Regions from separate parts of the Pseudoalteromonas sp. GutCa3 genome, predicted to be linked through region 1. Evidence: predicted binding sites of a transcription regulator. Region 1 holds the regulator's gene; each other region holds the start of a gene.
What was found. The regulator sigma-54, encoded in region 1, starts transcription at its own class of promoters, with help from an activator protein. The targets are predictions, from matches to a motif close to GTTGGCACGNNNNTNGNNT.
Positions count from the first base shown of each region.

Region 2: fliS (flagellar export chaperone FliS) is a predicted target of sigma-54. The motif match lies at 5,418-5,436, and genes of this name have one in related genera.
Region 3: CXF64_RS04055 (amidase family protein) is a predicted target of sigma-54. The motif match lies at 1,496-1,514, and genes of this name have one in related genera.
Region 4: glnA (glutamate--ammonia ligase) is a predicted target of sigma-54. The motif match lies at 1,542-1,560, and genes of this name have one in related genera.

Region 1 covers NZ_PJBK01000056.1:79,446-87,603, reverse strand. The annotation lists gene rapZ (RNase adapter RapZ) at 1-328, opposite strand, end outside; gene ptsN (PTS IIA-like nitrogen regulatory protein PtsN) at 347-799, opposite strand; gene hpf (ribosome hibernation promoting factor) at 804-1,091, opposite strand; gene CXF64_RS09670 (RNA polymerase factor sigma-54) at 1,118-2,617, opposite strand; gene lptB (LPS export ABC transporter ATP-binding protein) at 2,687-3,412, opposite strand; gene lptA (lipopolysaccharide transport periplasmic protein LptA) at 3,409-3,954, opposite strand; gene lptC (LPS export ABC transporter periplasmic protein LptC) at 3,944-4,498, opposite strand; gene kdsC (3-deoxy-manno-octulosonate-8-phosphatase KdsC) at 4,495-5,046, opposite strand; gene CXF64_RS09645 (KpsF/GutQ family sugar-phosphate isomerase) at 5,047-6,018, opposite strand; gene CXF64_RS09640 (calcium/sodium antiporter) at 6,022-6,990, opposite strand; gene CXF64_RS09635 (ATP-binding cassette domain-containing protein) at 7,246-8,061, shown strand; gene mlaE (lipid asymmetry maintenance ABC transporter permease subunit MlaE) at 8,061-8,158, shown strand, end outside.
Region 2 covers NZ_PJBK01000034.1:38,300-46,457, forward strand. The annotation lists gene CXF64_RS07310 (sigma-54-dependent transcriptional regulator) at 24-1,490, opposite strand; gene CXF64_RS07315 (sensor histidine kinase) at 1,487-2,599, opposite strand; gene CXF64_RS07320 (DNA-3-methyladenine glycosylase I) at 2,732-3,325, shown strand; gene CXF64_RS07325 (sigma-54 dependent transcriptional regulator) at 3,664-5,100, opposite strand; gene fliS (flagellar export chaperone FliS) at 5,522-5,923, shown strand; gene CXF64_RS07335 (hypothetical protein) at 5,932-6,243, shown strand; gene fliD (flagellar filament capping protein FliD) at 6,390-7,790, opposite strand; gene CXF64_RS07345 (flagellar protein FlaG) at 7,851-8,158, opposite strand, start outside.
Region 3 covers NZ_PJBK01000022.1:121,517-129,674, reverse strand. The annotation lists gene CXF64_RS04065 (TetR/AcrR family transcriptional regulator) at 204-857, shown strand; gene CXF64_RS04060 (putative 4-hydroxy-4-methyl-2-oxoglutarate aldolase) at 861-1,343, shown strand; gene CXF64_RS04055 (amidase family protein) at 1,681-2,886, shown strand; gene CXF64_RS04050 (gamma-glutamyltransferase family protein) at 2,883-4,484, shown strand; gene CXF64_RS04045 (sulfite exporter TauE/SafE family protein) at 4,472-5,296, shown strand; gene CXF64_RS04040 (pyridoxal-phosphate-dependent aminotransferase family protein) at 5,300-6,529, shown strand; gene CXF64_RS04035 (allantoate amidohydrolase) at 6,544-7,827, shown strand; gene CXF64_RS04030 (hypothetical protein) at 7,967-8,158, opposite strand, start outside.
Region 4 covers NZ_PJBK01000047.1:111,061-119,218, forward strand. The annotation lists gene typA (translational GTPase TypA) at 1-1,108, opposite strand, end outside; gene glnA (glutamate--ammonia ligase) at 1,616-3,022, shown strand; gene CXF64_RS09000 (DUF4124 domain-containing protein) at 3,136-3,657, shown strand; gene glnL (nitrogen regulation protein NR(II)) at 3,740-4,810, shown strand; gene ntrC (nitrogen regulation protein NR(I)) at 4,825-6,210, shown strand; gene CXF64_RS09015 (cyclic nucleotide-binding domain-containing protein) at 6,240-6,698, shown strand; gene CXF64_RS09020 (hypothetical protein) at 6,708-7,379, opposite strand; gene CXF64_RS09025 (hypothetical protein) at 7,436-7,723, opposite strand; gene CXF64_RS09030 (RNA-binding S4 domain-containing protein) at 7,969-8,158, shown strand, end outside.

The DNA.
Region 1 (8,158 bases):
ACGAGTCAATTGATAGTGGGTGTAATCTACGAGTTTCAGAAAAACGTTTGATCAATGTTTGATCGTCGCTATCTAAATAAAATAACGTAGGTTTTGCAAAGCCAGGCAAGTATTCAAGAATATCGTTAAATTCATCCTGTTGTTTAGGGATGTTACGCACATCAATGCTAACAGCAATTTTATCGTAGCTATCAGACACACTGCGAACTAATGAAGGAAGCAAGTTAACTGGAATATTATCTACGCAATAATAACCTAAATCTTCTACAACGCGTAAAGCAACCGACTTTCCAGAACCAGAACGGCCGCTTATGATAATTAACTCCATTTAACACCCTTTATAAAACTATGATTGATTGACAATAACTTGGTAAAGCTCAGTATCTGATTTTGCACTGCGTAACTGTTTACAAAAATCTTTGTTGTTTAGTTTATCAGCAATGGTTGCTAGAGTCTTTAAGTGCTGCTGGTTATCGCCATCTGGTACGATGAGTGCGACGAAAATATCAACAGGGCGATTATCGATTGCATCAAAATTTATTGGAGTTTCGCTAACGAGTACTAAAGCCAAAGGCTCTTCTGCACCGCTCATTCTTCCATGAGGAATGGCAATGCCACGCCCTATACCTGTACTACCCAATTTTTCTCTGCTCATTAAAGCATTAAGAATATCTTGTTGCGGTAAATACGGAAGTTTGTCGTGAGCAAGTTCGCTAATGAACTCTAAAATTCTTTTTTTGCTATTAAAAAGGACCGCAGCTTTGCTGCAGTCCTGGCATATAAGTGAGCTTAATTTCATCATATTAGTGTCGAGCAAGCTTCTCTTTGTGTTTAATTACTTGTCGATCGAGCTTGTCGATCAACGAGTCAATGGCGGCATACATATCTTGATGTTCTGTAGAGGCAAATAGCTCAGCACCGCTTACGTGTATGGTGGCTTCTGCTTTTTGATTTAATTTTTCTACATCGAGAATGACATGAACATTATTAATATGATCAGAGTGTCTTTCTAGCTTCGCAAATTTGGTATTAATATAGTCTCTTAGTGAATCGGTTAATTCTACGTGACGACCAGTTAAGTTTAGTTGCATAAGCATTACCCTCTTTTTTTTGCGTCTTAAATCAAACTTTTACGCTGATTTGACGGTGGAATAGCCAGAGATTCGCGGTATTTTGCGATTGTACGTCTCGCTACTTTAATTCCTTGCTCAGCCAATATATCCGCTATTTTGCTATCACTCAATGGTTTTGCTGAGTTTTCTGCTGCGATTAATTTTCGGATAAGCGCACGGATTGCTGTAGATGAACATTCCCCCCCGTTTTCGGTGCTTACATGGCTTGAGAAAAAATATTTAAGCTCAAATATACCACGGGGTGTGTGCATATACTTTTGGGTTGTTACGCGCGAAATTGTTGATTCGTGCATTTCTACCATTTCAGCAACATCATTTAAAACCATTGGTTTCATGGCTTCAGGACCGTGTTCAAAAAAGCCTTGTTGTTGCTTAACAATACAATTTGTTACTTTTAATAGCGTGTCGTTTCTACTTTCTAAGCTTTTAATAAACCATTTAGCTTCTTGTAAATGCGAGCGAATAAACTGGCTGTCACCACTGGATTTTACAGTGCGAGACATTGCCGCGTATTGGCTATTAACACGAATTTTAGGCATGCTATCTGGGTTTAACTCAACAACCCAGCGGCCTTTAATTTTTTTAACTGACACATCAGGAATAACATACTCAGATTCTTCTCTTACAATAGTATCTGCAGGTTTAGGGCTAAGAGTATGTATTAATGTCATTACTTCTTTAAGCTCTTCTTCTTTGAGCTTAGTTTTCTTCATTAATGTACGATAGTCACGAGCAGCTAATAAATCAATATGCTCGGTTAAAATCATTTTTGTTTCATTAATGTAAGGTGTTTCTTTATCAAACTGGTTAAGCTGAATACACAAACACTCTTGTAAACTACGTGCAGCAATACCAACAGGATCAAACAGTTGGATGCGTTTTAATACAGCTTCAATTTCATCAAGTTCGACTTCGTTATCATCTTCGTTTTCTTGATTAAAGCTTTCTAAAATCTCTTCGCAGCTTAGTGTTAAAATACCTGAATCATCGACGGCTTCTACAATCGCAATAGCAATAGCTTCGTCTGTAGGGCTAAATGGCGTTAGTTGTAACTGCCACATTAAATACTCATGGAGCGTTTCAGTAGAGGCGCCTTGGTATATTGATTCGTCTTCAGGCATCGGACCCGATGATGCTGCTGGGGCGGCACTCATGTACTCATCCCAACTAACATCCATAGCCATGTCGTCACTTAGCGTGTCTTTTGCAAGTGCTTCACCACTATCTTGTTCGTATTCGCTTGGAGCATCATCGGCAGATGCGCTAACAGTTATGTCATCTGTATCTGCTTTTTGCTCGTTTTTACCTGCAGCGTCTTCTGAATAGTCTGCTTCTTCAACCTCTAATAGCGGGTTGCTGTCGAGAGCTTCTTGTATTTCTTGCTGGAGATCCAATGTACTGAGTTGCAACAAACGAATAGCTTGTTGCAGCTGTGGAGTCATTGTAAGTTGCTGGCCCATGCGCAGCTGTAGTGATTGCCTCATGTATCTCTAACAATCCTTTTATGTTGTTATAATTAATACTAGCAGATGCTTAAAGACATGGCGTAAATGTTACAGCCTAAATTGCTCGCCTAAGTAAACATCGCGTACTGTTTTATCATTTAATACGTGTTCTGGAGTACCTGATGCAATCAGCTCCCCATGAGAAACAATGTAGGCTTTTTCACAAACATCAAGGGTTTCTCTTACGTTATGATCGGTAATTAATACACCAATCCCACGATTTTTAAGATGTTCTATTATTTTCTTTATATCTAATACCGAAATAGGGTCAACACCTGCAAATGGTTCATCCAGTAATATAAATTTAGGATCTGCTGCCAGCGCACGTGCTATTTCAACACGACGACGTTCGCCTCCTGACAATGCCATACCTTGGCTATCACGAATGTGTTGTATGCTAAATTCATCTAATAATTTATCGAGAGTGTCTTCTCTAGCTTGTTTATTTAACTCTTTGCGCGTTTCTAAAATGGCCATTAAGTTTTGATAAACAGTCAGCTTTCTGAATATTGAAGACTCTTGCGGTAAGTAGCCAATGCCTAATCTAGCACGACTATGCATAGGTAAAAGAGTAATATCGTTATCGTCTATCGATATTTTACCTTTGTCGCTAGGTACAAGTCCTACTATCATATAAAACGTGGTAGTTTTACCTGCGCCGTTAGGGCCAAGTAAGCCAACAATACTGCCAGCTTTGACTTCAAGGCCGACGTTTTTTACAACTTCACGGCCTTTATAGCTCTTTGCTAATAGCTCTGCTTTTAATGTGCTCATGGTTGACCTTTGTCGCTTTTTTTACTTTTTTTAGTCTCGATTGGCACTAAAATTGTGTGAACGCGGTCAGTTGAGTTTTCATCTTTTTCGGCACTGATTAGCTGCTGCTCTATATCGTAGGTAATGCTTTTAGCATTTATTTTTTGTCCCGCTTGCGATACTTGTGCATTACCAACAAGCGTTAAAAAACGCTTAGATACATCATAACGTACTTCGTCAGCACTGGCGCTCATAGTCGTGCCATCTGATTGCTTTTCTTCAAAGTGCGCAGGGCTACCTGTAGCAATTAATAATTGTTTATTATCACCAAGTTCATCGCGTTTATGTACTTCTAAGCGGTCGGCTGTGATACGGCGATTACCGTGAATAATTTCAACATTTTTCTCAAAAATCCCGACATTAGCTTTTAATTGACCTTCTTGCTTATCGGCGCTTATTGAAATTTGATTTGCAGTCGGTTGCGTGTTTTGCTCTGCAGCATTACTATTAAACGCTAGTATAAGTGTAGGAATAATAAGTGATTTTAATATTTTATTGGTCATAATATATGGTTCGCGTATGGTTAATTAGTTTTATCACTTCGGTTTTTAAGTCGGCTTCTAGGCCTTTACCAGTGATTTTTAAATTGGGTCCAGTGATGATAACGGGTTGCTCCGAACGCATTGTTAATAGCTTTATATCTACCTGAATATTATCAGCATTGATTTTGTCTATCATGGCGTTATCGGTTAAGTTTTTGGCAACCACATTGCCTTCTAAAATTAATTGTTTGTCTTCGTATAATGTTGCTTCGTCTGCATTTATTTGCCACGTTTGCTTTTCGTTATATAAAGTAAAAATAGGTTTTTCAAAAAACGTAAAACCTAATTGTTGATATAGCTCCATTTTAGCCGCAGTGACTTTGTGGCTAATTTTACCTTGTTCGTCATAGGCTGTTTGTTTGAGTTCAATGGCTATGTAATCAGGCTTGGCAATAACTTCAGGCTCAGTCTGAGGCACAATATTTGTTTGTGTAAAATAAGGGTACCAAAGCCAAACCATACAGCTAATGAATAAAACGCTTAATATTATGCGCGCTGCATTCATGAACTAGTGCCTTGTGTAGTCAATGCTTTACCATTTTCAAGCATAAGTAAGTCGGTGAGCTCTCTTACTGCACCAAAGCCGCCAGGCATTTGCGTTACATAGTGTGATAAACGTTTAATAAGTGGATGGGCATCATTTACTGCAACAGCAAAGCCGACTAATTCCATAACGGGCATGTCAGGACCATCATCACCGATATAAGCAATTTGTTCATCGCTAAGGTTGAGTTTGTCTTTTAATTCTTGATAGGCAATGAGCTTATTTTCTTGGCCTTGATAAATATGCTGTACGGTTAAGCTGCTCATACGTTGTTGCACTATTTGTGAATGACGACCAGTAATTACAGCCACTTCAAAGCCACTGTTTATAAGCGCTTTAATGCCAAAACCATCTTTTGTATTAAATGCTTTTAGCTCTTCACCTTGATTACCAAGGTAAATACGGCCATCAGAAAATACACCATCAATATCGCATATAAGTAGTTTTACTTTTTTAGCGCGTGCTTTTGCATCATCGCTCAGCGGTTGATAGAGTTCTTCAAATTGCATTTATAACACTCCTGCTTTTAATAGGTCTTGCATGTTTAATGCGCCAATAGGTTGGTTTTTCTCATTGACGACGATTAAGCCATTTATACGTTTGTGTTCCATAATATTAAGCGCTTCAGCGGCTAAAATATCTTGTGTAGCCGTAGTGCATGACTTAGTCATAACAACATCTATTTGTGTTGTATGAATATCAATTCTTTGTTCTAAAATACGACGCAAATCGCCATCGGTAAATAATCCCACGAGTTGCTGATTTTCATCAACAATGGCTGTCATGCCTAAACCTTTAGCAGACATTTCAATAAGGGCGTCTTTAACTGTTTGTGAAACGCTAATAATAGGTGTATTTGCGCCGCTGTGCATAACATCTTTTAAAGTAAGTAATAAGCGCTTGCCTAAACTACCACCTGGGTGAGATAGCGCGAAGTCATCAGCTGTAAAGCCGCGAGCTTCTAATAATGCAACTGCCATGGCATCGCCCATCGCAAGCGTTGCAGTGGTACTTGATGTAGGAGCTAGACCCAATGAACAGGCTTCTTTTTCTACTTTAATACACACATGTACATTAGCAAGGGTCGCCATGGTTGATTGCGTATTGCCAGTCATCGATATCATTTTGGCACCAAGTCGTTTTAAAACAGGAATGATATTTAAAACTTCGCTGGTCTCCCCTGAATTGGAAATAAGCATAACTACGTCATTTTTAGTGATCATACCTAAATCACCATGACTTGCTTCACCAGGGTGAACAAAAAATGCTGGACTGCCAGTACTTGCAAGGGTTGCCGCTATTTTATTGCCAATATGACCTGATTTACCCATACCAATGACAATAATACGGCCTTCGCAGTCGTACATTAATTGGCACGCGTTATGAAAATTTTCATCTACATATTGTGCAATATCACTAAGTGCTTGGCGCTCAACATCTAAAACGCGAAGGCCTTGTTCAATAAAATTTAGCGTTGCCATCATTTACCCTACTTGACTAAAAATATACCCTTGGTAACCCAAAAACGCTATTAGCAATAAGCCGCCTTCTACTCTATTGATACGTTGGGTGCCTCTAAAGTTCAATGACATAATAATGAGAGCAAGTGTTGCACCAATCATAATTAATACGTCTCGGCTTACTAATGATGGGTCAATGGCAGAAGGGTTAATAATACCGGCAAGTGGTAATACCGCTAGAATATTAAATATGTTTGAGCCAACAATATTACCTAGTGCTAAATCATCTTCATTTTTAAGTACACCTGCAACCGAAGCGGCAAGTTCAGGCAAACTAGTACCGATGGCAATAATTGTTAAGCCAATGACTAAGTCGCTTAAGCCGAAGTATTTAGCAATATCGACAGCCGAACCTATTAAAAAATGAGAACTAACAGGTAGGAGTATCATGCCGACAACTAACCAAAATACCGCTTTTTTCGTAGGTACATCGTTAGGGACGTCGTCGCAGGCTTCTGACACAAATGGATCATCTTGGTTTTTCGCACGCATAGATACAATAATTAACCCACCGATGAATACGATAAAGCCAACCAAAAGCGCAACACCTTCATTAAATGAAAAGTAGTTATCAGAGAACACACACCAAGTAACTAAAGATACGAGCATTACCAATGGCATTTCGCGTTTTAATGTACTTGATGAAACTGAAAGAGGGCGAAATAGAGCTGTGATACCTAACACAAGTAAAATGTTTGTAATATTAGAGCCAACAGCATTACCAACCGCTGTGTCGGTTTTATTAGCCAGAGCGGCAGAGGCTGAAACCATCATTTCGGGTGCTGAAGAGCCCATAGCTACCACGGTTAAACCAACAATAAGTGTAGGTACACCAAAGTTTTTAGCAAGAGCCGCAGCGCCATAAACAAACCTGTCTGCACTCCAAACAAGAGCTGCAAAACCAAGAATTAAAATAACAAACGAGGTAACCATTGTGTTAAGCCAGTTATACAAAATACGGATGGCGCGAATAGTAACAAAAGCCAAGATGAAAGTATAAATAAAAGAGTAAGGTCAACTACGTAACAATGCTGCTTTTAAACAGCTAATTTAAAAATTTAAGCCGGGGTTAAGCTGTTTTGAGCGAGTCTTATAATCCTTTTCATGGGTGTATTACAAAATCTTACGAATTGTTTTTTCCATCTTTGACAAAAAAGCTTTAAAATAGGTGCACTAGTGAACATTTTTATGGAGAGCGACTTGTCGCAATCAATAGTAGAAGTCAAGGATGTTAGCTTTTCGAGAGGCAATAGAATCATATATAAAAATATGAGTTTTAGCGTTCCTAAAGGTAAAATTACTGCGATCATGGGGCCAAGCGGAATTGGCAAAACCACTATGTTGCGTTTAATTGGTGGTCAGCTTAAACCAGATTCAGGTGATATTTTATTTGAAGGTGGCAGCATTCCTAAAATGTCTCGTAAAGAGTTATACGAAGCACGTACTAAAATGAGCATGCTTTTTCAAAGTGGTGCGCTGTTTACTGATATGTCAGTATTTGACAATATTGCGTTTCCTATAAGAGAGCACACAAAGCTAAGTGAAGACCTTATCCGATTAGTTGTATTAATGAAATTGCAAGCGGTTGGGCTACGTGGCGCTAAAGATTTAATGCCCTCTGAGTTATCGGGCGGTATGGCAAGACGTGCTGCACTTGCGCGCGCTATAGCACTTGATCCAGAGCTAATCATGTACGATGAACCATTTGCAGGACAAGATCCTATTTCGATGGGCGTATTGGTTAAGCTAATTAAGTCGCTTAACGAAGTATTGAGTTTATCGTCTTTAATTGTGACACACGATGTGACAGAGGTAATGAGTATTGCCGATCACGTTATAATTATCGCCGATCAAGGTGTAATTGGTTGTGGTACTCCTGATGAAATGCGCAATCATGAATCTCCTTTAGTTCAACAGTTTTTAAAAGGCTTGTCGGATGGTCCAGTACCATTTCATTTTCCGGCTCAAGCTTATGCAGATGAACTGCTTGGAGAAAAAGCATAATGTTGGATTTATTTCAAAAGCTAGGGCATAAAACGCTAGGACGTTTTGCGGCTCTTGGCCGTTCGGCTTATATGCTGTTTAGTGCGCTTGCGCATGT
Region 2 (8,158 bases), on a different contig from region 1:
GCAAACTTAGGGTTTATAGGAGGTTATGCTGGAAGTGAAATACCTAAATCGCGCATTTGCGCTAGTTTATAACGTAAAGTTCGTGGGCTTATGCCCAATGTTTCGGCAACGTCTTTACGCTTGCCTTGGCAGCGTGCAAGGGTTTCTAAAATAATACGATGCTCTTTGTCTTTAAGCTCATCTTTATAGCTACCGGTGTCTGCCGCTAGCAAGCCCTGCTTAGGTTCAACCTCGGCATGTGATTTTTCATCATAATATGCAGAGCTTAGCGTGCTTTTATCAACGCCTTTATCTGCGTGAGCTAATTCTGTTGACGATACTGTTTGCGCCGGCGCCAATGATGGCTCCATAACAAAGTTATTAGCTGCTAAGTTTTCAATAAAAATAGCATGCTCATTTATTGTGTTACCCGTGCGCAGTATAAGTGCACGCTGTATAACGTTATCAAGCTCGCGCACATTACCAGGCCACGCGTGAGCCAATAACTTTTGCTCGGCACCTTTATCTAAATATGCCATAGGCTCTTTGCTTTTACTTATATGGCGCTCAATTAAATGCTTAGCCAATACAATAATATCGCCAGGGCGTTGGCACAATGGTCGCCACATTAGTGGAAAAACATTAAGCCTGTAATATAAATCTTCTCTAAACTGATTTTCAGACACGGCTTCTTTTAAATCACGATTACTGGTTGCCAAAATACGTACATCGAGCTGAATTGTTTTACGCCCCCCTAAACGCTCTACTTCACGTTCTTGCAGTACGCGTAACAGCTTTGCTTGTAGCCCTAAGTCCATCTCAGTAATTTCATCAAGTAAAATAGTGCCGCCTTGTGCTTGCTCAAACTTACCCGGACATGCTTGAATCGCGCCCGTAAAAGCTCCTTTTTCATAACCAAATAACGTGGCTTCAAGCATATTTTCAGGAATAGCCGCGCAGTTAATCGCCACAAATGGCTCATTACAACGGCTTGACTTATCATGAATATAACGAGCAAGTACTTCCTTACCTGAACCACTTGGGCCAAGTACCATTACACTTGCATCAGAGCGTGCTACTTTACTCGCAAGCTCCAATAATTGAATACTAGTTGGGTCAGCAACAATAGGTCCGTCGGTTTCTTTTGCTTTTTCAGGCAAATAACGACTCACCATATTTAACAGCACTTCAGGTGCAAATGGTTTAGCCATGTAGTCAATTGCACCTAGGCGCATCGCCTCTACCGCATCGTCAATTGTGGCGTACGCCGTCATCATCAATACAGGTAAATCAGGGTGGTTTAATTTAATACTGCGTAGTAAATCCAGGCCACTCATTGCGCCCATTTGCACGTCGCTTACAACAAGCGAAAATTGATCTTTTTTAAGCAGTAACATTGCTTGCTCAGCACTGCTCGCTGCAACACATTCAATACCCGACATTTCAAGGGTATCTATTAAGGCTTCACGAAGCCCTGCGTCATCTTCGACAACTAAAATAGTGTTACTCATAATGAACCCTCTAGTTTAGATGTTGCCTTAATAGGCAGTAACAAACTAAAGCAGGCACCACCCTGCGTATTATTAGTCACATCAACACGACCTTGGTGCGCACTAGCTACCGAACTTACTACCGCAAGCCCTAAACCTGTGCCCTGACTTTTTGTAGTAAAAAATGGTTCAAAAATTTTATCGCTTTGGCTTAAATCAACACCTGGGCCATTGTCGCTCACACTAATACGAACCATATCTAAATCTTTTAAATCTCTTTGTGCGCTAATTTTTACTTTTGCACCGCCGCCAATAACTTGAATACTATTGTGCACAAGATTTTGAATAGCACTGGCCAATGCCGTTTTATTACCGACTATTTGTATATCTGGCTCTGGTAAGCTTACATCCAGCTCACTTTCATTAAGTGCAACCATCGCATCAGCACCTGCTTTAACTTCTGTTAAAAGCTGCTGCATTGAAACTTGCTCAACAACTTGCTGATCGCCACTTTTAGCAAATAACAGCATGTCGTTTACTTGAGTTTCTAAATCTTTTAAACGCGACATTAACTTTGTTTGAAAGTTATCGCGAGATGCTTCGGGTAAGCGTTTTGATCCTAAATTAGCGGCGTAAAGCATAGCGGCTGAGAGCGGCGTACGGACTTGATGCGCGAGTGACGCAACCATTTTACCCAGCGCGCTTAATCGCTGCATATGTGCAACACGTTTTTGTAAGCGGCGAGTTTCGGTCAAATCCGTCATTAAAATAAGTTGCCCAGGCTCTGGTGCTAAAGCAGTAATATCAAGCTTTATTAGGCGCCCGTCTTTTAAAGACACTTCGTGGCCATCATCTTGATGTGGCCTAAAAGAGCGCTGAATAACATTAAACCAGCGTTCGCCTTCAAGTGGCTCGCCAAGCATATCAATCGCTATTTGATTCGCTTTTGCAATCAACCCTTTGCCATCAAGTACAACCACGCCTGCTGGCATGGTATCAACCAAATGCGAAAGCCAACTTGCTTGCTTGCGCAGATCGCTTAATTCACCAATGTACTCCTCTTGAAGTAAACATGGGTTATACTGATTTGCAGAAAAAAACTGTGGTTTTAGCACGCTAGCAAGGGCCATAATCAAATCTCGAATTGATGTAGATACATGTCTAAATGCACGATTCATACCAAAATTTATTTACATATTTATCATTAAGTTACATCAATAATTTGAGCGACATAAAAATGACGCACACAAAAAGGAATAATAATGAGTGAGCAAATAAAGTGCCGTTGCCCGTGGCTCGACACCACTAAACCCGACTACGTTATTTACCATGATGAAGAATGGGGCGTCCCCCTTTATGATGATACAAAGCTGTTTGAATTTATTACGCTTGAATCAGCGCAAGCGGGTTTAAGCTGGTATACAATTTTAAAAAAACGCAGCGGTTATAAAAAAGCATTTGCTAATTTTGATGTAAATAAAGTGGCACAATTCACACAAGATGATATTGAGAGATTAATGCTTAATGAGGGGATTGTGCGCAATCGCTTAAAAATTGAGGCAACTGTTAACAACGCTAAACGCTTTATAGAAATACAAGAAGAATTTGAAAGTTTTAGTAACTACCAATGGCAGTTTGTCGATAATAAACCGATTATAAGTAATTTAAATAACGCTGAGGACTACCCGGCAATTACAGAAGCATCAACCGCATTTGCGAAAGATTTAAAAAAACGGGGTTTTAAGTTTTTAGGCCCTACAACGGTTTACGCTCATATGCAGGCCTGCGGTATGGTTAACGATCACAGTAATGATTGTTTTAGAAAAGAAGAAATTATTAAGGCTTTTAGTGGGTAAGTGATTTATAACCATAAAAGTGATTTGTTCACAAATAGGTTAAGAGACGCTGCGCTTTAGAGAAGTAACGCGTAAGTTGACTATGGTTTCTCATTTACCTTCGTTTTTCTCTTTGTGAAATAACTTTTTATTTAAGTGATTAAAAGTCTCGTTTTTCACGCGAGCAAGTCTAGCGTCTACAACAAAAGTAAAAACCGTGTAGGTGCGAATTTACTTCGCGCTCTTGCTAATATTTTTTAAGTAAAGTGCGGTATAAAACCGCACCTACAAAACGAGGGGTTATTTATCTACTGTGTTTGGCCAATTTATAACTAAACACTGACAGCTGCTTTTAAACCTTAATCTCTTGAAAGATTATACTTTTTCATTTTCTCAACGAGTGTTGTTCTGCGAACACCTAATATTTCGGCTGCGCGAGCTACAACGTAATCATAGCGCTCTAACGCTTGGGTTATTAAGCTTATTTCGAGCTCGGCTAAATAATCTTTAAGTTCAATACCATCATCTGGCAATAACCCACTACCCGTTTGGCTAAACTCAGCGTCAGGCTCACTTTCGTAATCGCTAAAACCGGTGCTAAATATGTCGTTAAAGGCGTCTTTTTCCATTAACTCTTCAGGATATTCTGGCTCGTAGGCTTCAACTTCAATGTAACGATATTTATTAGGTAAATCGGGAATATCGACCACTTTTTCAGGAAACATAATAACCATACGCTCCACCAAATTAGCAAGCTCACGAATATTACCAGGCCAAGCATGTTCTTTTAAGCTCTCAACTGCGCGTTCTGTAAACTTAGCGGTAGAACCTGTTTGGTCGTTAACTCGGCGCATTAACTCCTTTAAAAGCAGCGGAATATCATCAGCACGTTCACTCAGTGATGGGTTTTCGATAGGAAATACATTTAAGCGGTAATATAAATCTTCCCTAAAACTACCCTCTTCAATCATTGTTTCCAAATTACGATGCGTGGCTGCAATAACGCGTACATCAGCTTGGATAGCCTTTGTACCACCAACACGTTCGTAGCTGCGTTCTTGCAATACTCGCAGCAACTTAACTTGCATTTGCAGTGGCATATCGCCTATTTCATCTAAAAATAGCGTCCCGCCTTGAGCTAGTTCAAACCGCCCTTTACGAGCCGATATAGCACCAGTAAACGCGCCTTTTTCGTGGCCAAATAGTTCACTTTCGAGCAGTTCTGCCGGTATAGCACCACAGTTAACTGGTACAAACGGTCCATTAATACGCTTTGAAAGCAGGTGTACATTACGGGCAACCACTTCTTTACCTGTGCCTGATTCGCCTAAAATTAAAACATTAGCGTCGGTTTTTGCCACTTGTTCAATTAAAAAGCGAACATCTTTTACGGCATCTGTTTCACCAACTAGCCCATCAAAAATTTTATGCGGTTTAGTATGCTTATGCTCATTAGGCAGCATACGCTGATACTGCTGGCAATCGTGAAGTAACTGAGTTGTCACTTCGTGATTAAATGGCTCGCAAATAAGCCCCACCACATTAGCTATACTTAATAGTGGTTTTAGCGTTTCGCCAATTAATAAAAACGGTAATGTTGGATAGCGTTTAATTAAGCTTTCGTGGTCAAGTGATTGCAACGCTCCTAAAATAATCATGCATTCTTGCTGCTGATATTTTTTGCATTCTTGTTCAAAGCAGTCTTCGCTTAATAGTTGAGCAGCTTCACCAATAAAGCCAAGTGAAGCATTTAATCCTATTGCGCGGTTGTTATTATTATCTAAAATCAAGATCATATTTAGCGAGCCGTACTTTCACTAATTTGTATAATTAGTTAAATTGTAAGCCAGTTCAGCATGGATGCAAGTGGTAGCGGCAGTTTTTTGACATAAACGCCAAAAAACAGGCGGGCTAGTTAAGTCAATCATACTTAATAGTTAATCATTAAGTATGAGTTGTAGTTTTAACTTAGTTATTACTCAGCGATTACCTAAATACAACTTAGCCCTAAAAATTAATTTACTCGGCAATAAAAATGCTATTGTTAGTAAATAAACTCAATTATAAATTTAAGTTGAAGTTACAAATGCCGATATATAGATAAGTAAAAATGCTTGGCATTAATATTGCTTTGTTCTTATAAAAATATAAAAGCTTTATTAAATTTTTATATTAGCTTTCACATAATTTTATCGTTTTAAATTTTAGGATTTTCCCATGGCTCATGTCTCAGTAAAAAAATACGGTCAAGTTCGTGCCAGTAGTATTGCCGAAATGGCTCCTTACGAACAAATAAACCTTATATTCAGTAATATTATCGGTCGCTTAGCAGCAACAAAAGGGTTTATTGAGCGCAAAGAAATACAAAAAAAAGGTGAAAACATTTCAGCCTGTGTTTTATTATTTGGTGCCCTACAAGACGCACTTAATTTAGAAGTAGAACAAGACCCTAGTATTTCTAACAATTTATTGGCACTTTACGATTACTGCCAACGCCGTTTAACGCAAGCGAACATAAACAACGATATTGAAGCAATTATTGAAGTATCAAGTATTGTTAAAGAAATTAAAGAAGGCTGGGATAACATTCCGCTAGATCAACGAAACCCTGCGGTTTAATTTAAATTATGGACTCGCCAACATACTCAGAGCCACTAACGAACTACTCTGAGCTCATACAAACGTTGCTTAGTAAAATTGAAGTGTTAGTAAATGATGATAATGCAGACGAAGCTCAGCCTTTTTTAGACACTTTAAATACTGAAATAAAGCAATGGTGCGAAAGTAGCGAAGGTCCAAGCGCAGAGCAATTAGAATTAATTCAGCTTCGTATAAATACCATTTTAGTTAAAGCGAATAGTGCAAAAAACGAATCATCAAAAGCTATTATTAAACATAAAAAGTCAGGAAAGGCGATAAAAGCTTATAAAGCCATCTAGTAAAAAGGTTTAATAAATGGCCTTCATTTTAACTAAATACATGGCTATAGCTTACTATTTGAATTAAAGAGCAGTACACAATAAAAAACCGCTAAATTTAAACTTAGCGGTTTTTTTATTGACTCGTAATACTTTTAACCCAGTTATTAATTTGATTGCCTAACTACGCCTGGCATGTTCTCTAATTGAGCTTGAACATAACTACTGGTGTTATTAAGGCTCGCTACTAATAAATCCATCGCATTATATTGAGCATATAGTCGAGACGATAGCGACTCCATTTTACTGGCAAGGTCCAAGCGATCATCATCTAAATCGTCTAGCTGATTTGTTTTACTGTCTATTCGGTTTTGAATAATACCATCGGAATCTGTATAAAAGCTCATTAGCTCATCAAACGACTGTGCAAAGCCATCATCGTCATCACCTACAAAAAACTGTTGCACTAAATTTACATTAGCGTCTATTTGCTCATCTAGTGTTTCTGTATTTAGGGTTAAAACACCGTAGCGGTCTGTTTCAACACCTAATTGCGAAAGCGATAACGAATTACCATCGCCTAAATCAACTGATTCAGTTATTTCACTACGGAGCTTTGACATAACACCACGAAGTAGTGAGTCACCAGCCATTACTCCGGCTCCACTTTCACCAGATGCACCTAAATTATTACTAAGCTCTAATAACTCATTGTAACTAGTAATGAAGCTATTTAAACCAGCTTTTATATTATTATTATTTTCGGTAACTGATATGTCGCTTATGTCGTCATCTGTATCGTGCGGTTTTTTAGCAGTTATTGTAATACCGTCAATCACTCCGGCAAATTCATTAGATGAACTACTTACAGTTAGCGAGCCATCAATGGTAATTGATGCATCAGTTGCTGCAATTATTTCACTCGTATTTTGCACACCAGCAGAGTCAAATGCCAAACGAGAAAGACCATTTACATCTGTGTTATTACCATCAATATCAGCAATTTCTATTTTAATTTCATTTTCTGCACCGCTATTTTTAGCGGACATAACCAAATGCTGGCCACTATCATCAGTAATGATAGTCGCATTAATGCTGTCATTATCGTTGCTGTCGTTTATCGCATCACGAATCTCACTAAGTGTCGCAGTATCTGATACTTCAATATCAAAGCTATCATCACCAGAGGTTAGGGTCATTGTTCCCTGACCTACCGCTGTATCAGCATCGAAAGCTTGCGACAGTATTTTATGCTCCGTGGCTAAGTTGTTAACTTTTACATCATAACCACCTGGTTGAGCATCTTGGTCCGCACTTATAGATATAAAATCATCATTACCTGATGTACTGCGTTGTTGGTATTTGTCGCTATCACCCAATGCTTCCATTGAGGTTTGTACTTTTTCAAGCGCTGACTTTAGCGCTCCAACAGCAGAAATATCCGTAGTTAATTTACTTTCTGTAGTATTTAAGCGAGCTTCAGCAGGTGCTTGTTCAGCATTAACTAGCGCATCAACAATATCTGACACTGCTAATCCAGAACCTAACCCATTAAATGTAATAGACATACTTCACCTCTTAAATACTCAAAAATAAACTAACTTAGTGTTAGTAATTGAAACCACTCACTAAACTGTTTGGTCGATCAAAATTCCAGCAGATTCAGACAGTTTAGAAACTAGGCTTAATACTTCCTCAGAAGGGTATTGCTTAATAACTTCGCCACTGTTTTTATCTAGGACTTTAATCACATCGCGGCCTGAATCTTCATCAACTTTAAATTGCAAGCTTCGGTTCATTTCGCCCATAAAGTCCTGCAATTGTTGCGCCATTTGTTCTAGCTGTTCGCGCTCTAACGGCTGAGCTTTTTCATCTTGATTATTATTTTTGTATTGATTTTGCTGTAGCTTTTGTTGATTGAGCGCTTCCGTTTGCT
Region 3 (8,158 bases), on a different contig from region 1:
TTTACTTAGCCCACTAGGTTACAAATCTCGCGCCGCGATTAAATAGCCCCTAGTTTGAACAAATTTTAATCCGCAAAGATCAACAGACCCTAAAGTTAATAACTTAAACCTCTCGCCTACTTTTAATATTCACCTTTTTAGTAATTGACCTTTTGGTCAGTAAAGCTACAATCGATCAATATGTTAAACACCCAAACACAATAATGACCACACAAATAAAACCAAATAAAAAAGAAGTAACACGCGAAAAAAACCAAAAACTAATTTTAGATGCCGCCGAGCAATTGTTTTCGCAATTAGGTTACGACGGAGCAAGTATGAGCATGGTTGCTAAAGAAGCGCAGGTGCCAAAAGCTAATATTTTGTATTACTTTAAAAGTAAGGATGGTCTGTACGAGTCTGTGATCGACCGCATAATAGCTAATTGGAACTTAGGGCTAGATAACGTCACAATTAACGACGATCCAGCTACCGTGCTTTATAACTATATTAAAAGCAAAGTAATACTCGCCGTAAATCAGCCAATGCAATCTCGCTTATTTGCCAGCGAAATACTGCGCGGTGCCCCTTATTTACAAAACTACTTTAGAACCAATACCCGCCCTTGGGTTAAGCAAAAAGTTGATGTACTTCAAGCGTGGATGGACGCAGATAAAATGGATAAGGTTGACCCCTACCATTTGCTCTTTACTATTTGGTCTACCACGCAGTATTACGCCGACTTTCAGGCTGAGGTTTTACTCGTAATGAACAAATTAGAGTACGACAAAACCGATGTGGCACAAATTACGCAATCAATTGCCCACATAATTTTAAAAGGTATTGGTCTTAAAATACCTGAGCAAAGTGAGACTTAACCCATGAAACCCTTTACTACACCCGATTTATTTGACGATCATCGCGATAGCGTACAAGTAGCCGACAGTGGCCTTTATCACTTTGGTAAAAAAACCACGTTTTACGGTCAAGTCGTTACCGTTACCTGCCCAGAAGACAACTCATTTGCTGCCGATATATTGCATGAAAATGGTGAAGGTAAAGTATTAGTTATAAACGGGTTTGCGAGCAAACGCTTTGCGTTTATTGGCGATATTATGGCTGAGCGTGCCCTAAATAATGGCTGGGAAGGCGTAATAATAAATGGCTGTTGCCGAGATATCGAAATACTCGCCACTATGGACTTACCGGTTATGGCGCTAGGCTCTACACCGCGTAGTACCTTAAAGCGCGGCTTTGGCGACAAAAACCAAGCTGTTACCATGCTTGGCACCACCCTAGAACCTAACGATTGGGTTTACGCCGATATTAACGGTTTAATCATCAGTAAAATGTCCCTTATTTAGCGCTCACAACCATATAAATAAAGACCAATTTGGTGCACCTGCGCACCAAATTGGTTTGTTTTAGCTCATTTTAATACCACTATTTTTACAGCCCATATTTACTAACCTCATACAACCCGCCAAATCCTGACCAATTGGACAGGGTTTTAATTTATGGCATTCCTCTTGCTTAGGTTTTAAACAATATAATAAGCTAACCGATTAAAAAGCGGATCAGGCTCTGTAAAATAAAAACAAGATGTTACGCAGTGAGCTGAAAAATAATAAAAATTAATCCGTCTTTTTAATCACTCTAAATCTGAACTGCTTGGTCAGATTTTTTACAACGAGTGGTGATATGAGTACCAAAAATAATAATACGACCGGTATTTTTTGTGACCATGGTCCTAAGGCATGGCAAACACATTACCAAGGCACGCTTATTAATAAGCGTCTTGCGATTAAAGATGTATTTGCAATTAAAGGCGAGCGTAACAGCGCAGGCAATCCACATTGGTTTAAAACAGCTAAACCGGCTCAGAATACGGCAAGCTCGGTTAATAAGCTCATGACCGCTGGTTGTAACTTTATAGGCTTTACCCATACCGATGAGCTTGCTTACAGCTTAGAGGGAAATAACATTCACTATGGTGCAGCACAAAACCCAAAACTTAGCGGTCATGCAAGTGGCGGTTCGAGTATGGGTTCTGCTGCATCCGTTGCTGCTAACTTAGCCGATATTGGCTTAGGCACCGACACTGGCGGCTCAATTAGAATACCCGCCAGCTATTGTGGTTTATTTGGTATAAGGCCAAGCCATAACGTGATTGAAAAAGACGGCCTAATACCGTTGGCACCGCCTTTTGATACTATAGGTTGGCTTACCCAAAGCGCCGAGCTATTAAGCAGCGTTGGCAATGTATTATTACCACAACAACCTATTAATAAAGTAAATACGCTGGTTATTTGCGAAGCACTCTTTGAACTTGTTGACCCCTCTTTACAAGCACCACTGGGTAACCTTTTAGAAAAAACCAAACCTTATTTTAATCATCATATCGATTTTAAGCTCCCCAACGTTGGTTTACTAAGTGAGCTTGCCGATACCTTTAGAATATTGCAAGGTCGTGCGATTGCTAAAACGCACCGAGATTGGATTGAACTCCCAGATCAGCTTTCTCATTTTGCGCCAGCAATTGCAGCTCGTTTTAAAATGGCACTGGCTTTAACCGAGCAAGAAGAACAAGAGGCATTAAAAATACAGTATGAGTGGCAAGCAATCGTCGCTAAAAACCTAAATAAGCACAGCTGCTTATTTTTACCTACCACCCCTACAACCGCACCTAAATTAGGCGCCGACACAAGCGCCTTACGCATGCAAATTATTACGCTTTCGGCAATTGCAGGGCTGAGTGGTTCGGCGCAAGTACACTTACCGCTGGCTAATTTAGCAAATGCACATCCGTATGGCTTTTCATTAATGATGAGCCACGGTAACGATAAAAGCCTACTTGCGTGCGTACAACAATTAGCTGCACACTTAAAACAGGACACACCGGCATGACCACACACAACATTGCATTTACCGCGTCTCATTTTTCGGCCACTGAGGCAGGTATAAGTATATTAAAACAAGGTGGTACAGCCACCGAGGCTATGGTAGCCGCGGCCGCTGCTATCAGCGTTGTATATCCACATATGAACTCAATTGGTGGCGATAGCTTTTGGCTTATCGATAACCCAAACCAAAAAACGCCCACTGCTATTGACGCCTGCGGCCGAGCTGCAAGTAATACAAGTGCTTATAACACGCTCACACAAATACCAGAGCGCGGCGGACTAAGTGCATTGACTCAAGCAGGTACAATACGCGGTTGGCAAAAAGCCCTTGAGCTAGATGAGCACGCAGCACTGCCACTGTCAAAAATTTTAGCGCCCGCCATTGCACTTGCTCGCGAGGGCTTTACCGTTACAAAAAGCTTGCAAGCAGGCTGCGAAAAGCTAGCTGCTGCAAATAATACCAATGACGCGTTTAAAAGCCTCTACATACCCAATGGTAAGCCCTTGCAAGCAGGTCAGCATTTTAAAAACCCTAAACTTGCAGCAACATTTGAACACTTAGCAAAACAGGGTTTAAACGCATTTTATGAAGGTGCACTTGCTAACTCATTTGCCGCCGACTTAGCAAAAGCAGGTAGCTCAATTACCGTAAGTGATATTGCAAATACTAAAGCCGAGGTCGTTACTGCGCTAAATGCAAACTTATCAGGTATTGATTGCTATAACTTACCCGCACCAACACAAGGCGTGCATTCACTGCAAATAATTGGTGCCGTAAATAAACTAAAACACAAAGCTAAAACCGATGCCGACTGGATGCATTTAATTGTTGAGGCAACCAAACAAAGCTTTACCCATCGCCCTACTCTTTGGGCTGACCCTGAAGTATTAGGGGACGATTATAAAAACGCACTAACCGATGATCGCTTAAGCCAACTTGCTAATAATATTGATATGACCAAAGCCAAAAAATGGCCATTTAACGCAGAGCCTGGCGATACCGTGTGGATGGCAGCTAGAGATAAAAACGGCCAATTAGTCAGCTTTATTCAAAGTATTTATTGGGAATTTGGCAGCGGAATATTAATGAGCGAAGGCGGTTTTGTGTGGAATAACCGTGGTTTAAGCTTTAGTTTAAACAATCAAGATATTGATGCGAGTAACAATATTAATGTCCTTGCGCCAAATAAAAAGCCAGCACATACACTTAACCCAGCAATGGCAAAGTTTAGCGATGGCCGCCGACTTGCCTACGGCACTATGGGCGGTGAAGGGCAACCACAAACCCAAGCCGCTGTTTTTGCAGGCTACGCGTGGCGAAATAAATCAATAGAGCAAGCAATTAGCGACCCTCGTTGGTTGCTTGGACGCACATGGGGCGATACAAGTACAAATTTAAAAATTGAAAAAGATTTAGTTTTTCATATAGAACATGAATTAAATCAACGTGACCACGATTGGGTAAGCGTTGATAATAATAGCGAAATGATGGGGCACGCTGGGGCTATTTTAGATACACCTACAAGCCTTGAAGCTGCAACAGATCCTCGTTCAGATGGACGTGCAACCGTAACTACAGCAGGAACACAATGTCAGAAATAATAAACCAATGGCCAATAGTAGTGGCCTTAATAGCAACCGGTATTTTTGCCGGAATTTTAGCAGGACTTTTTGGTGTAGGCGGCGGTATTGTTATCGTACCTGTGCTGTATTTTTTACTGCAAGGTTTTGGCGTAAGCCCTGAGTCGGCAATGATGATAGCCACAGCTACATCACTTGCAACCATAGTACCTACTTCGCTTTCATCTATTCGCTCGCATCATAGCAAAGGAAATATTGACCTTGTGCTAATAAAATACTGGGCACCGTTTATATTAGTTATGGCGGTAGTCGGTAGTATTATTGCTCATACCGTTCGCGGTAACGCATTAGTGCTCATGTTTGCCTGCATTGCTATTTTAGTCAGTTTAAACATGTTATTTAGAGCCGGCGCACCCGCGCTTGTAAACCAACTGCCAGGTAAATTTGGGCAAGGCGTTATGGCAAGCATTGTAGGTGGTTTATCAGTAATGATTGGCATAGGCGGCGGTACTATTGGCGTACCTATGCTTAACGCATTTAATGTACGTGCCCACGTTGCAGTAGGTACTGCGGCCGTTTTTGGCTTATTGATTGCGCTACCTGGCGTAATTACCTTATTAAGTATTGGCACAACGCCAACCGATGCTCCCCTAGGTACGTGGGGGTTAGTTAACCTCCCTGCCTTTTTTCTTATTATTCCGCTAACTATTTTATTTGCGCCTATTGGCGTAAAAATTGGTAGTAAGCTGGATCAAAAACAACTAAAACGCGCTTTTGCCGTTGTCTTAATGATAACGGGTATTCGCATGCTCATTCAGACTCTGGGAGCCTAAAAAATGTTTAGCAACACGCAAATTCAAACCTTAAACCCACCACAGCGTTTATTAATGGGACCAGGCCCTATTAATGCAGATCCTCGTGTTTTACGTGCTATGTCGGCGCAGCTAATAGGTCAGTACGACCCAGTAATGACCGGTTTTATGAACGAAACCATGGCCCGCTATCGCGAAATTTTTAAAACTAAAAACGAATGGACCATGTTAATAGATGGCACATCGCGTGCAGGGATTGAAGCCGTGTTATGCTCTATTTTACGCCCAGGCGATAAAGTACTGGTGCCAATTATGGGGCGCTTTGGTCACCTACTTGCTGAAATAGCAGAACGCGTTGGTGCAAAGGTGCACACAATAGACGTACCGTGGGGCGAAGTATTTACGCCAGAACAAATCGAAAAAGCCATTGTTGATGTAAAACCCCATGTACTTGCCATGGTACAAGGTGATACATCCACCACCATGAACCAACCTCTTGAGCATATTGGCGATATTTGCCAAAAGCACGATGTACTATTTTATTGCGATGCCACCGCATCGATTGTAGGTAACGATTTACCCGCCGATGAATGGAAACTTGATGCACTTTCGGTTGGCCTGCAAAAATGTTTAGGCGGTCCTTCTGGTTCAGCGCCATTAACGCTTAGTGATAAATGCGCCGAGTGGATCCAAAAACGTAAAAAGGTAGAAGCAGGCATTCGCACAGCCGATCATACCGACGGCACAGAGCCATTTGTACGCTCAAACTACTTTGATTTAGGCATGATAATGAATTACTGGGGAGAGGAGCGCCTAAATCATCATACCGAAGCCACCAGCATGCTGTATTGCGCCTCAGAATGCGCCCGCATAGTCATTGAAGAAGGTGTAGATAACTGCGTAGCGCGTCACAAACTACATGGCGATGCCATGCTAACAGGCATTCAAGCGCTCGGCTTAAATGTATTTGGCGATTTAACACATAAAATGAACAACGTACTGGGTGTTTATATACCCGAGGGCATTAACGCCGATCACGTACGCGGACAAATGTTAACCGATTTTGGAATAGAAATTGGCACCTCGTTTGGACCATTGCATGGAAAAATTTGGCGTATTGGCACTATGGGCTACAACGCCCGAAAAGATACCGTACTACAAACACTTGCCAGCTTAGACGCTTGCTTGCATGCCAACGGTTACATAGGCCCTAAAGGCGAAGCCGCCATTGCCGCCCTTGCTCATTATAAATAAAAAAAGGATTTAGCATGACGATTGTAAGCCCCCTTTTAAAGCCTTTGTTAAACAAAGAACTTGCTGATGAACACGCAACACGCGCTTTATCTCGCTGTAAAACCCTCAGCGCACTGTCGCAAATGCAAGATGGTATTCACCGCGTGTACTTATCAAAAGAGCACAAAGAGTGTAACGCTGTTACTGCATCATGGATGGAAGAGGCAGGCATGCAGTCGTGGCAAGACGAAGTGGGTAACCTTTGGGGGCGACTAAAATCATCAAACCCCCATGCTAAACGTTTAATTATAGGGTCGCACCTCGACACCGTACCAAACGCAGGTGCATTTGATGGTATTTTAGGCGTGTTATTAGGCATTGAAATAGCCGCTCTTGCACATAAGTTAAAGCTCGACCTGCCTTTTCATTTAGATGTAGTGGGTTTTTGCGATGAAGAAGGCACCCGTTTTGCCACCACTTTAATTGGCTCAAAAGCACTCGCTAACGAATTTGACCCACAGTGGCTAAACATTGAAGACACAAACGGCATAACTATGCGCCAAGCCATGCTCGACTTTGGCTTAAATCCCAACAACTACGCAAAAGCCGCACTAAATAAAAGCGAGTTACTAGGTTACTGGGAAACTCATATAGAACAAGGTCCTGTACTCGAATCGGTTAATCAAGCGTTAGGCGTTGTAACTGCAATCGCAGGAGCAAAGCGCGCTATGCTTACCCTAACAGGGCAAAGTGGTCATGCGGGTACAACGCCAATGAACTTAAGGCAGGATTCGTTAGCAGGCTGCGCCGAACTTACTCTTGCCATAGAGCAGCTAGCAAAAAACGCGAGTAATGGCGAAGTTGCCACCGTGGGGCAAATACAATCTCGCCCAGGGGCTACAAACGTGATTGCAGGTAAAACAACCATAAGCCTAGATGCACGCGCACAGAGCGACACCGATCTCGCTAATTTACTAAGCGCCATACAAAGCAGTGCTCAATCTATAGCAAGCAAACGCAATTTAACACTCGATTGGCAATGGACTCACGCCGCAGGTGCCGTTGCGTGCGACCCCACTATTCAGCATTTGTTTTCAAGCGCATGTAAACTCAACAACCAAGCATCGCCTTCACTTGCCTCTGGCGCAGGGCACGATGCAATGGCAGTCGCTCCAATTTGCCCCGTTGGCATGTTATTTATACGCAGCCCAGGCGGTATAAGCCATCACCCAGCAGAAGCGGTTATAGACAGCGATGTAACAAAGGCACTCAGTGTAATGTACAGCGCGCTTTTACTTTATGTGAAAGAGTTTGAGTGATTTTAAAGTAATCGAGTAAAACCAAATAGATTAACTTGGTATGCTTAGGAATTTAAACCTCCTCAAAGTCATTGGGAGGTTGTTACTGAAGGCAGGTAAATGCAGGAAAACACAGGAATATACGTTATTTAAAGTAGCTTTATCGAGCTGCCCTTTGCTCTTTTAGGCTAAGGCGTTTATGTGAGCTATATACATGTTGAATATTTTTATCATTGACCAAATATGCATCCATTTCAACAGTAATTAGCCCCGATAATGGCTTGATTTCAAGAATACCCAACTCACCTAGATTTGCAGATAGTAAAGTATTATTCCTAAAGGCGAACAAAGT
Region 4 (8,158 bases), on a different contig from region 1:
AGATACCTAGGTGTAATTCACCACGACCAGAAACACGGAAGCTATCTGGGCTACCAGTATCTTCAACGCGAAGTGCTACGTTGTGTACTAATTCTTTGTCTAAACGTTCACGGATATTACGTGACGTTACAAACTTACCTTCTTTACCACAGAAAGGTGAGTTATTTACAGAGAATGTCATTGTTACAGTTGGCTCATCAACACTTAGTGGTGGTAATGCTTCAACGTTTCCTGGGAAACAAACTGTATCAGAAATCTTAAGCTCACCAATACCTGTTACAGTTACGATGTTACCAGCGTAAGCTCTATCAGTTTCGATACGTTCAAGACCTAGGTAGCTTTGTACTGCGCCAATTTTACCATTACGTGTAGTGCCATCAGCACTGATAATAGTAACTTGTTGGTTAGGAGCAACAGAACCACGTTTAATACGACCAATACCAACTACACCAACATAAGAGTTGTAATCTAGTTGAGAAATTTGCATTTGGAAGTCACCTTCAGGATCTGCATCCGGTGGTGATACTTCGTCAACGATCATCTTGAACATAGGTTCCATGTTGTCTGATGGCTCGTCTAAATCTAGTGTTGCCCAGCCGTTGATAGCTGAAGCGTAGATTACTTTAAAATCTAACTGTTCGTCAGTTGCGCCAAGGTTGTCGAATAAATCAAAGATTTGATCCATAACCCAATCAGGACGTGAACCTGGCTTATCAATTTTATTGATAACTACGATTGGCTTTAAGCCTTGCGCGAATGCCTTTTGCGTAACGAAACGCGTTTGTGGCATTGGACCTTCTTGAGCATCAACAAGTAATAATACTGAGTCAGCCATCGAAAGTACGCGTTCAACTTCACCACCGAAATCGGCGTGTCCCGGAGTATCTACGATATTGATATGGTAGTCGTTCCAAGAGATGGCTGTGTTTTTAGCCAAAATGGTAATACCACGTTCTTTCTCAATGTCGTTTGAGTCCATCACGCGCTCTTCGTTACCGCCGCGTGTTTCTAATGTACCTGATTGCTCAAGTAGTTTGTCAACCAGAGTTGTTTTACCGTGGTCAACGTGCGCGATAATCGCTATATTTCTTAACTTTTCGATGCTCATATATTTACTCAGAGAAATTAAATTCTCAATGATCCTGCAAGATCTACGCACTCATCCACGCTTTCGCGAGATGTCCCAGCATAGGATTTAAAAGGGCGCATATTATCCCTCATTAATGACATGGATGAAAGTTTATCCAATACATATTTTAAAACTTTCTCAATACTTTTACTAAGTATCTGTTTTATATATGACAATTATATGAATTAAATTTCAATATTTTTTTGAAAAACAGTCTTTTTGGCTATTTTTCCGATCTTTTTGTTACTCTTTTACATTTAGGTTATGCTAATTTCAGCTGATTAAATTAACAACAAATTACGCTCTGTAAATTTTGCACCGAAATGGAATATTTACGCACCAAGATGGTGCGTTTATATATTCCATTTTGATGCAATGATATTTTTTTAATTTATAAACAGCCAGTTACAATAATGGCACAAAATCAGCTTAGTAAATACCAAAGCAATTATGCAGCAATAACAAAACCCAATAGTTGGAGGACACATGTCACAATCGGTTTTAGATTTTATTAAAGAAAATGACGTCAAGTTCATTGATTTACGCTTTACTGACACTAAGGGTAAAGAGCAACATGTATCGATTCCTCATCACCAAGTTGATGAAGATTTTTTCGAAGACGGTAAAATGTTCGACGGTTCTTCAATTGCAGGCTGGAAAGGCATAAACGAATCAGACATGGTATTAATGCCAGTTCCTGAGTCAATCAAACTAGACCCTTTCACTGAAGAAGCGACATTAATTTTACGTTGTGACGTAGTAGAGCCTTCTACACTACAAGGCTATGAGCGCGACCCGCGTTCTGTTGCTAAGCGTGCTGAAGATTACATGCGTTCTACAGGCATTGCAGACACTGTTTTATTTGGCCCTGAGCCAGAATTTTTCGTATTTGACGATGTTAAATACAAATCAGATATGTCTGGTTCTATGTACAAAATTGATTCTAAGCAAGCTGCTTGGAACTCAGATAAAGAATATGCAGATGGCAACACTGGTCATCGTCCAGGTGTTAAAGGCGGTTACTTCCCAGTTGCTCCAGTTGATGACTTCCAAGATTGGCGTTCAGCTACGTGTCTAGTTCTAGAAGAAATGGGCCAAGTAGTAGAAGCACATCACCACGAAGTAGCAACAGCAGGTCAAAACGAAATCGCTACTCGCTTTAATACAATGGTATTAAAAGCGGATGAAATTCAAGAAATGAAATATGTTATCCATAACATGGCTCACTTATACGGTAAAACAGCAACGTTTATGCCTAAGCCAGTTGTTGGTGATAACGGTTCTGGTATGCATTGTCACCAGTCTTTAGCTAAAGACGGTGTTAACCTTTTTGCTGGCGATAAGTATGGCGGTCTTTCTGAAGATGCACTTTACTACATTGGCGGCATCATCAAGCATGCTAAAGCAATTAACGCTTTCGCAAATGCGTCTACTAACTCGTACAAACGTTTAGTACCAGGTTTTGAAGCACCCGTTATGCTTGCATACTCTGCACGTAACCGTTCTGCATCAATCCGTATCCCAGTGGTTCCATCTGAAAAAGGTCGTCGTATTGAAGTACGCTTCCCGGATCCAACTGCTAACCCATACCTTGCTTTCTCAGCAATGCTTATGGCTGGCCTTGATGGTATCAAAAACAAGATCCACCCTGGCGATGCTATGGATAAAGATTTATACGACTTACCAGCTGAAGAAGCAGCAGAAATTCCAACTGTTGCAGCATCACTTGACGAAGCACTATCTGCACTTAGCGCAGACCGTGAATTCTTAACTCAAGGTGGCGTATTCACTGATGACTTAATCGATGCTTACATCGAACTTAAGTCTAAAGAAGTTGAAAAACTTAACATGACAACTCACCCAGTTGAGTTTGAAATGTACTACAGCTGTTAATTAAGCTGTAAAAAATATGTGTGTTCTCAAGCCCGCTTTGCGGGCTTTTTTAATGGTAAAATTAGTCAATCTCCACTAAAGTTAAGTTACCGATAAAAATGCAGGGCTGCAGAGTGAATAACAAGATTTTATTACTATTAATTACTTTAGGATTAAGTAATTATGGTTATGCCGGTGAAACAAAAATATACGCTTGGAAAGATAAAAATGGCGTATTAGTGTTCTCAGACACCCCTCATAAAGGGGCTCAAGAGGTAAAGCTCACCAGCCAAGATCTTAATATGCCTGCAACAAATACTGACATTTTTGACGAGCAACCTCAGCCTCAACAAGCGGCCTTTAGTATTGCTATTTCCTCACCTGATCATAACCAGACTATTCGTGAAAATACCGGCACTGTTTATGTAACTAGCCGAATAAAACCACGCTTTGAAACTGGTTTTACTATACAACTTTTTATTGATGGTAAAGCACACGGCCCAGCCAGTGACAGCTCAACCTTTGCAATTAGAGATGTAGAACGTGGTCAGCACACACTACAATTAAAGCTTTTTAATAGTAAAAACCAAGTTATTGCTACAAGCGAACCCTGCATATTTTTTATGCACCGAAAAGGGCTAAACCTAGGCAACTAAATTAGGGCATTACTAAACGTGCAGCAGTGTATTTAACCATATAACTTGCTTGCAAACATCCACGCACTAAAATGGTGCAGCTATGATTAATAATAAAAACTTTAGCCCTGAGCTACTCGATGCCATTTGGCAAAATCAAACAACCGCTATCATGTTACTTGATAAAAACTTCACCGTTGTATATGCCAATACTAGTACTAGCGAGCTGCTTGGCCTTGGTAATAAGCGCCTATTAGATCAACCGTTTGATAGCCTTTTTAACTACCATTCAATCGATTTACAGCGTATAGAACAATACTCATTAGTTGAAGGCGTAGATTGCCAGCAGCATAGAGCTGACGTGGTTTTTAGCGATTCTCGCCATGCAAAAGTAGCCGTAAGTACACGACAAATTAAGTTTAATGGCTCGCTTTATATTTTATTTGAGTGGCGCCAAACCGATGACGAAATTAAGCACGACCAAGCGTCTAATCAAATGCATCAATATCAAGCTGCCCGAAACCTAATTAGAGGGTTAGCTCACGAAATTAAAAATCCTTTAGGTGGAATTCGCGGAGCGGCGCAGTTATTGCAGTATGAGGTTGATCAACAAGAAAGAGATCAATGTGCTGAGCTCATCATTGAGCAAGCCGACCGATTACGCGAACTAGTAGATAGGCTTTTGGGGCCCAATCAACTTCCGCAAAAATCGTATGGCAACATACATCAATCACTTGAATCAGTTGCAAGGCTAAGTACGTTAGATAATTGTTCTAACATTAGCTTAGTTAAAGATTACGACCCAAGTATTCCTGATGTATACATTGATCAAGGCAAAATTCAGCAAGTGGTATTAAACATTGTTCGAAATGCCCAACAGGCGCTTGTAGATGGCGGTGAAATAACAATAAAAACCCGCATTAATCATCAGCATCGTCGCCCAGGTAAAGCACCTAAAAAAGCCTTGTTGATCCAAATATCTGATAACGGACCAGGTATTGATCCCAGTGTACGCGAAACACTGTTCTACCCTATGATCACCAATAAAGAAGGTGGCTCTGGGTTAGGACTCTCAATAGCGCAAACACTGATAGATCAACATGATGGCTATATAGAATGTGATAGCTGGCCTGGACATACTGAATTTAATATCTATCTGCCCTTTGCAGATTAATGTTTGGAGTTTGCATGAAAACAGTTTGGCTTGTAGATGATGATGCCTCTATTCGATTTGTACTTGAAAAAGCACTAACCCGTGCAGGGTTTAACACAGAGAGCTTTGCTAATGCGCAAGATGTACTAAGCGCACTGAAGTTTAGCCAACCTACTGTTTTAGTTTCTGACGTACGAATGCCTGGTATGGATGGTATGGCGTTGCTTGAACTTATTGCAGAGCAAAACCCTGGGCTGCCGGTTATTATAATGACTGCGCACTCAGATTTAGACTCAGCTGTAAATGCATTCCAAAAAGGTGCTTTTGAATACCTCGCTAAGCCGTTTGATTTAAACGAAGCAGTGGCGCTAGTCGAAAGCGCATGCAGAGCAAACTCCACTAAAAAAACTAAACGCAAGCAAGCTCCACCAAAAAGTGCCCACATAATTGGTGAAGCGCCCGCAATGCAAGAAGTGTTTAGAGCGATAGGTAAACTATCGGCTTCTAGCATGAGCGTATTAATAAATGGCGAATCTGGAACAGGTAAAGAACTTGTCGCCAGTGCGCTGCACAATCATAGCCCACGTAAAGAAAATCAATTTATTGCACTTAACATGGCAGCCATTCCAAAAGAGCTTGTTGAGTCAGAGTTATTTGGCCACGAAAAAGGCGCATTTACGGGTGCCGACAGCGTACGTAAAGGCCGTTTTGAGCAAGCCAATGGCGGCACACTATTTTTAGATGAAATTGGTGATATGCCACTTGATGTACAAACACGTTTATTACGCGTTCTTGCCGATGGTGAGTTTTATCGCGTTGGTGGCCATCAAAGTATAAAAGTAGATGTGCGTATTATTGCGGCTACGCACCAAAACCTTGAAGATTTAGTTAAACAGGGCAAGTTTAGGGATGATTTATTTCATCGTCTTAATGTTGTGCGCCTACGTTTACCTGCTCTTCGAGAGCGTACTGAAGATATAGAAAGCTTATCGCAACACTTTTTACATAAAAGCGCTAAAGAGCTACAAGTAGAAAGCAAAGTGCTGAGCCCTAAGGCAACTGAGCAATTACGCTTATTTAATTGGCCAGGCAATGTACGCCAATTAGAAAACACCTGTCGCTGGCTTACTGTAATGGCACCGGGTGAGCTTGTAAGCGAGCAAGACTTACCGCCGGAAATTCTAGATGCTTCGCCAACCCAGGAAGAAGGTGATTGGCTAGATGCGTTTCAGCAATGGCTTAATCAAGAGCTTAAACAAGGCAAAGAAAATATTTGGCCTGACATTCAAGCCCAGCTAGAAACTCGCTTAATTAAAACCGCACTGGCTAATTGTTCTGGTCATAAGCAAGATGCTGCTATAAAAATTGGTTGGGGACGCAACACGTTGACCCGAAAATTAAAAGAGCGCAATATTAGCTGATTAAACGCTTTTAACACATTTGGTTATTGATGAAGCTAATCGAACATATTCCATTATTCAAACAAATGGAAATTATAAACAGGCTGCACTTTTTTAAAGAATTTACGCTCAGCGAGCGCCAAGTCTTATTAGAGTCGTTCGGCCTGTTGTATTTAGTAAGCCAGCATCAATTTTTATTTAAGCAATACGATAACGACAAACGTTTGTACATTGTACTTAGCGGCGCGTTATTGGTATTTAAACATAATCATTTGCTAGAACTTGGCACTATAGAGCCCGGTGAATTTATAGGTGAAGGTGCCTTTATAAATAACCGAGAGCGTAGTACTAGCGCTCGCGCTAAAACCGACAGTATAGTCCTCGCTATTACCCCTGAAGCACTCACTCGTTTACCTAATGTTATCCGCGAAAAAATTAAAGACCGAATTATAGAAGGTATGAGTCTGCGCATTGCCAAACTAAGCGAGCATATAGAAACTCACGGTTAACTCTATCACTCAGTCCATATAAACAATTTGTAGCGAGCAATTAAGCCAATCTGGTTTGTTTAAATATGCATTGTAAATAAAAGTATCTGACGGCTTTTGACCAAAGGGTGTGCTTATTTTAGGCGTAGTATGCGTGTACGATTGCGATGTGTTTTGATAATGAATAACCAAGTAGGGTTCAAAAAGCTCCCAATCCAACATCACTTTAACACCCGTTGGTAATGTAAATTGCGTCTTTTTTTCGTCAAATGAAACGCGCATATTATTATATTTATCGTTTAAGCAGCCCGTTGTAAGCATAATACTTGGCATACTTGGCATACTTAGCTCGGTACTTTGTGAAGCTGAACGTAAATAAAAACCTATATTGCCATTAGTATAATGATGATTCTCTGCTTTACTGTAAATAATGTCAGGTTCAAACCCCATACTTTGCATTATTAGCGTTAACTGCTCTAACTGCCCGCTATTAAAGTCTTTATAAGAGACAACTAACGTCGCATTTTTATATGCTTTTGGTACTACGATATTTTGGTATTGATAAGGTAGAGTTTGAGCAGCCAGTTTAGTTTCTAGCTGCTGCTTTTGATTTGTACTCAGTGCTTGCGTGTAAACATACACAGTGGGTTGCTGGCACGCACTTAATAAAATGACTAAGCACGCTAAAAGTATATTTTTCATCATCAACCTCAAATAGATTACACTTGTAGTCTATTTGATTTTTGATAAATAGCAAATCAGTTAGTTTGGCTATCTAACCAAGCATCAACACTTTTGCGAGTATATAAAACGTCTTTAAATAAACGATGTCGTTCAAACTCGAGTTTTGTTTTTCTCGTGGCATCACCGCTGACTAAACGGCTATGGGTATCATTGAACTTTGAAATTACAGAAAAACCGCGCTCATCTTGATCAGCTTGCTTTTTTACAGAATTAGCAAGGTGCTCTCTAACATCATCAGCAGTTAACATACCTGAATTGTCTAATCCCATTAGCTCTTTTTTCATTGCCAATCTTACGCCCATTTTCTACTCCATTTAATGAAAACTATTTAATCCGCCAAAGTTTTAGCAATTAGCAGGCCATACGTAAAATTAACTGCTGCAAAGGTTACTCTTCAATTGCTTCAGTTTTTTTAAAGACAGATAAAATACATAAAAAATTTCATAGCTATTTAAGTATTACAATTAGCGAAAGTCACTTGCTTTGGTGCAAAAGTCGCTGCAAGCCTTTATACTACAGCTTGTGCGTTACCCCACCGAGAGCAAATATGAACGAAGAATACATAGAAATAGAATTAGAAGAAGAGCCGATTGAGCTCTGTAAATTATTAAAAGTACTAAACTTAGTTGAAGGTGGCGGCCAAGCTAAAAACCTAATTACCGAAGGCTATGTGGGTGTTAACCATGAAATTTGTACAATAAAGCGGAAAAAATTATACAGTGGCGATGTATTAGAAT